Regions from separate parts of the Fictibacillus sp. KU28468 genome, predicted to be linked through region 1. Evidence: riboswitches for the same ligand, from Rfam matches in the RefSeq annotation. Region 1 holds a riboswitch; the other holds the start of a gene.

Region 1 (3,164 bases):
TTCTTGCCTTTAACTGTGGTATTTTCCATGGCTTGCAGGACAAGTGAGCCTTTTCCGTTAAGAATATCAACATAGGACCAATTCTCCTGGATGGTGATAATGCCGATATCATCTGCTGAGACTCCAGGGATTTTTGCGATGGTTCCAACGAAATCGACCGCTCGGATCTTCTTGTTTTTCCCGCCGCTGAAGTGGAGTTTCGTAATATCCTGGTTGATTCGGGCCGTTTTATTATTTCTCACGACTCGGCGCCCGCTGAGCTTTTCTTCAAAAGCCCGCTGCATTTTAGCCACTTCTTGTTTTGTCGGTGCTTCCGCTTCATCGATCTCAAAGCCGATGTATCTTTCGATGGCTCTAAGATATTTTCCTTCATAAGGCAATGCAAACGTAATGGCTCTTCCTTTTTTGCCGGCCCGGCCAGTTCTTCCTGTACGGTGGACATAGCTCTCTTTTTCTATAGGAACGTCATAGTTGATAACGAGGGTTACATTATCAATATCAATTCCTCTCGCAGCCACATCCGTGGCGACAAGGTAACGGAAATTCCCGATCTTGAACCCCTCCATCACTGCGAATCGATCTTCTTGTTCCAATCCTCCATGAAGCTTTTCAACAGAATACTGAGAGGCTTCGAGCTCTGCATACACGGTATCGACGTGCTCTTTCGTATTGCAGAAAATGATGCAGCTGTCCGGGTTTTCAACGACCGTCACGTCTTTCAGAAGAGCAAGCTTCGCCTCTTCCTGAACGTTGATTAAAGAATGCTCGATCGTATCTGTCGTCATCCCGGCAGAAGCTATTTCGATTTTTGCTGGATCCTTCATATATTGATGGCAGAGATTTTCGATATCTTTTGGCAATGTTGCAGAAAAGACCATGGTCACTCTGTTTGAAGGAAGCTGTTTAATAATCTTTTTGACTTCATCAATAAAGCCCATATTCAGCATTTCATCTGCTTCATCAATGATCAGGTACTTGATTTGGTCCAAGACCAGGGTTTCACGTTCGATATGGTCCATGACGCGTCCCGGTGTACCGACGACGACATGCGTTTTTTGTTTCAATTCTTCTTTTTGTTTCGCAAAAGGCTCTTTACCATATACAGCAACAGCTTTAATCCGCTTGAACCTTCCAATGTTGGTCAGGTCTTCACGAACTTGAACAGCGAGCTCGCGAGTGGGAGTAAGGATTAATGCTTGTGGCCGTTTTTCTTCCCATTCCAGCATTTCGCATACTGGAATACCAAAGGCTGCTGTTTTTCCGCTGCCTGTTTGGGATTTTACGACCAGATCTTGCTTTTCCAGAGCTAATGGTATGACTTCAGTCTGAACCTCAGTCGGAGTTTCATATTTCAACACTGTAAGTGCTCGTTTTATTTCATCGCTTATACGATAATCGTTAAAACTTCTATTATTCATGTAGGAACCTCGATTTTTTATATTATCCAGAATCAGCATAACCTGAATAGTGTTCATTATACTTGAAATGATGGACAATCGGGTTTATTTTTAAACGATTGTTTAAAGGAACCCTTCCGTACGATCGCAGGTGATAGGTAAACAATGATATAAAGAGGGCATTAAATCAAAAGTAAAAAGCTGGCAACAAAAAACAGTTGAAGGAACAACAGCGCTGTTTTATAATAACTTTTAGCGTTAACTAACTTGATATTAAAAAATCCTCATCAATCCGATGAGGTAGAGGTCGCGGCTTTTATAAGTAGGACGTACGAGATGCAGAGGACATCATAGACTCCGTGTGAAAGGAAAAGCTGCCGAAATTTGTGCTTAACTCTGGAAGTATGAATTGGGGCTGTATTCGAACAGGAACAGCACTGTCACACCCACGAATAACCGGTGGGTGGGATGCGCTATCTTACGGAAGGCATGATGCGGATTAATAATAATCGTCGCCCAATGCTTGGCGGCTTTTTTTAATTCCCACTCCTTCCTAAATCGAAAAGGAGTTTTTTTATGCGAAACACAGCACAGAATCCATCACAACCGCAGTCGCCAAACGCGGACAATGAATTAAAGCGGGGACTGAAATCCCGCCATTTAACGATGATCTCTCTTGGGGGAACGATCGGAACAGGATTATTTTTAGCAAGCGGAGGATCCATTCATACTGCAGGACCAGGCGGCGTTCTGTTTTCATATGTAGCGATTGGAATCATGGTGTTCTTCTTAATGACAAGCCTTGCAGAAATGGCGTCTTACATGCCGGTTGCGGGTTCATTCAGCACGTATGCTTCAAAATTTGTGGATCCATCACTAGGATTCGCGCTCGGCTGGAACTATTGGTACAACTGGGCAATCACCATTGCAGCTGAACTTGCTGCCGTAACATTAATCATGAAATTTTGGTTTCCAGATACCCCTTCTTTTATCTGGAGTGCACTGTTCCTAGGCATTATGTTCTTATTAAATTATTTATCAGTAAAAGGGTTTGGTGAAGCAGAATATTGGTTCTCGCTGATCAAAGTCATTACGGTCATCATCTTCTTGATCTTAGGAACACTTATGATCTTCGGCATTTTAGGCGGAGATCCGATCGGATTTAAGAACTTTACGATCGCTGACGCACCGTTCCACGGCGGATTCTTTACGACGCTTGGCGTATTTATGGCTGCAGGTTTCTCCTTTCAGGGAACAGAACTGTTAGGGGTTGCGGCAGGAGAAACAGAAGATCCGAAAAAGAACATCCCGAAAGCGATCAAAAGTGTGTTCTGGCGTATCCTTTTGTTCTATGTTCTGGCAATCTTGGTCATTTCTTTAATCATTCCCTACACAGACAGCCGATTGGCAAGCAGCGATATTACTGTAAGTCCATTCACACTTGTCTTTGATAAAGCAGGAATTGCGTTTGCGGCTTCCGTTATGAACGCGATCATCTTAACAGCAGTATTGTCTGCCGGCAACTCCGGTATGTATGCATCGACCCGTATGCTTTGGGATATGGCACGAGACGGAAAGGCACCTAAGTTTCTGGCGAAGCTGGATTCCCGCGGTGTACCGGTTCCAGCCCTAATTGTCACAGCCGCTGTTGGAGCTGTAGCTTTCTTTGCTTCACTGTTCGGTGACGGCGTCATCTACACATGGCTGCTGAATGCTTCCGGGATGTCCGGCTTTATCGCCTGGCTCGGAATTGCGATCAGCCATTAC
Region 2 (3,164 bases), 1.9 Mb from region 1:
AAAGTAAAAACAGCAGGAATCTCCCCATGTTCAGGCGTTATCGTAGGAATGGGCGAAAGCCGGCACGACATCATTAAGATGGCAGAAGCGCTAAGAGAGATCAATGCAGATTCTATCCCTGTTAATTTTTTGCATGCTATACCAGGTACTCCTCTCGAGCATCTTGACGAGCTGAACCCCCGTTATTGTTTAAAAGTGCTCGCCTTGTTCCGTTATATTAATCCAACGAAAGAGATTCGGATTTCAGGCGGCAGAGAGGTAAATCTCCGCAGCCTTCAGCCGCTGGGCCTTTATGCTGCAAATTCTATTTTCGTAGGCGACTATCTGACCACCGACGGACAGGAAACAAATGCTGACCACCAAATCCTTGAGGACCTCGGATTTGAGATCGACTTCTTAAACGAACCTGTACAGGTTTAATCCTGCAGCAAATTTTTCCATTTACAAAAAAATCCGGGCAGCATCGCCCGGATTTATCTTATTATAACTGATGAACCGGCTGCCTTGCGTCCAGTTCAAAGACGTCGTGCAGCGTTTCAATCGCTTTGATCATATCCTGCTGATCAACGACCGTAGAAACTTTAATCTCTGATGTGCTGACCATTTTAATCATAATATCCTGCTCAGAAAGAGCCTTAAACATCTGTGCAGCTACTCCTGGATTAGAAATCATTCCTGAACCAACAATAGATACTTTAGCCAATCCATCTTCATGCTGGATGGAACCAAACTGAAGCGAACTCTTATATCTTTCTAGAAGCTCAATTGTTTCATCTAAGATCGCTGTTTCAATGGAGAACGAGATGTTTGTTCTTTCCTGCTTGTTTACACTCTGAATAATAATATCTACATTAACACTGTTCTCTGCCAACAAGGAAAAAACAGAAGACAGTGTGTTTAAGCCATTCGGCAGGTCTTCAATCGTAATTTTTGTTACGTTTCCTTCAAAAGCCAATCCTCTCACTACTAAATTATTCTCCATTGTTGCTTCCTCCTCCACTAGTGTTCCGTTTTCTTTCTCTGTGCTCGAACGAACTTCAAGTCTTACTCCGAAATTCTTTGCGAATTCTACGGCTCTCGGATGCAGCACACCCGCTCCGAGATTCGCCATTTCAAGCATTTCATCATAGGAGATGGAAGGCAGCTTTCTGGCATGTTTCACCACCCGCGGGTCTGTTGTAAATACACCAGTAACGTCTGTGTAGATTTCGCATTTATCGGCACGAAGAGCAGCTGCCAGAGCAACGGCCGTCGTATCTGATCCTCCCCGTCCCAGTGTTGCAATATTATCCGAAGAGGTTAATCCCTGAAAACCGGCAACTACTGCAATCTTCCCGTCTGCAAGCATTTGCTGGATTCTTTTTGTATCGATATTTAAGATGCGCGCGTTGCCGTGAACATCTTCTGTTTCAACTCCAGCCTGCCAGCCAGTCAGAGACTCGGCTTCGTACCCGGCATCCTGAAGGGCCATCGCAAGCAGTGAAATCGTGATCTGTTCTCCTGTCGTCAAAAGCATATCCATTTCACGTTTGGAAGGCCTTGCTGTTATTTCACCTGCCAGCCGCACAAGATCATCCGTTGTTTTTCCCATTGCTGAGACAACCGCTACTACTTGATTCCCCTCGTTTGCCGCTTGAATGATCCGACTTGCCGCGTTTCTGATTTTATCCGGTGTGCCGACACTTGTACCTCCGAATTTTTGAATAATTAAAGCCACAATGTCCATCCTTTCTCATCAATGAAATCGAATTTATCGCCTTCCTGCAAAAGGCACCCAGATATGGCCAGCCTGTCTCGGCTTCCACTACGCAACAAACTGAAATGCAAAAATAAATACAAAAAAGCAGCAATAAGGAAAAGACCTTATTGCTGCTTGGTATATGCAACAGTAAGCCAGCTTGTTTTCCCCTCTTGTGAGATAGTCCTCCACACACCCTCCGGGCAAGAATGTGTGACAGCTCTGCATTTATTCAATGCAGGTCCAGCCGTAAGAAACAGGAGTTTCTTAAAGCTTCGGCAAAAATCCCCTTTCAGCTACCATCATAAGAGCTCCTTCTCTTCAGATAGCTTACTATTGGTTTTTGCTCCTCTACCATCACTTCAAAACTGAAGTATGGCGCTCTATTAAAATTTGTTTTAAGTTTAGCAAAGGACTTCTGAAAAATCAATACCTTTATGAAGGTTCATTTTGAAGAGCCTGAATAATTTCTTCTGCAACACTTAATGGAATGCCTGCCGCATGAAAATCCTCAAGAGTGGCTTCTCTCATTTTCTTGATGGAACCGAATTTTTTCAGCAAAAGTTTTTTCCTTTTTTCACCGACTCCAGGAATGTTATCGAGACTTGATTGAAACATGCCTTTCGCACGCACTTGACGATGAAATGAGATCGCAAACCTGTGGACTTCATCCTGTATACGCTGCAGCAGATAAAATTCCTGGCTGTTTCTGAGCAGCGGTATAATTTCAGGTGGATTTCCCATCAAGAGCTGGGATGTACGGTGCTTATCATCCTTAGCAAGTCCTCCGACCGGGATATCAAGGTTCAGCTCGTTTTCAAGAACATCCTGCGCAGCAGCGATCTGTCCTTTCCCTCCATCAATAATAATCAAATCCGGCAGCTGCCCATTCTCTTTTAAGATGCGGGAGTAACGCCTGCGGACTACTTCTTTCATGGAGGCGTAGTCATCAGGGCCTGTCACCGTTTTAATTTTATATTTCCGGTATTCTTTTTTGTTCGGTTTACCGTCTTCAAATACAATCATCGCAGATACTGGATTTGTCCCATGAATGTTGGAATTATCAAATGCTTCAATCCGGTATGGAGCTGGAATGTTTAATTGCAGCCCCAGATTTCCAACCGCTTTTACCGTACGTTCCTCATCACGCTCGATCAGTGCAAATTTTTCGTGCAGAGCGAGCTGTGCATTCTTCGTTGCAAGTTCAACAAACTCTTTCTTTTGCCCGCGTTTCGGCTGTATCACTTTCACGCCAAGAAGATCCTTGACCAATTGGCCGTCCGCCTCAGGAGGCAGCAAAAGTTCCCGCGGGAGAATATGATTTTTTTGAAGATAAAATTGTCCAATAAACGATAAAAAGTCTTCGATGGCATCTCCATAGAAAGGAAAGAGGGAAACATCACGTTCAATAAGCTTTCCTTGGCGA

What was found. A riboswitch is a leader RNA that binds a small molecule or an ion and turns the genes downstream of it on or off. The one in region 1 is predicted to bind lysine.
Region 2: linked by a shared signal. The riboswitch ahead of OKX00_RS07865 (aspartate kinase) and the one ahead of OKX00_RS20860 (amino acid permease) in region 1 are both predicted to bind lysine.

What each region holds. Positions count from the first base shown of each region.
Region 1 is NZ_CP110666.1:3,944,723-3,947,886, reverse strand. It holds gene OKX00_RS20865 (DEAD/DEAH box helicase) at 1-1,418, opposite strand, end outside; lysine riboswitch at 1,691-1,881, shown strand; gene OKX00_RS20860 (amino acid permease) at 1,974-3,164, shown strand, end outside.
Region 2 is NZ_CP110666.1:1,532,868-1,536,031, reverse strand. It holds gene bioB (biotin synthase BioB) at 1-420, shown strand, start outside; gene OKX00_RS07865 (aspartate kinase) at 482-1,717, opposite strand; lysine riboswitch at 1,912-2,100, opposite strand; gene uvrC (excinuclease ABC subunit UvrC) at 2,174-3,164, opposite strand, start outside.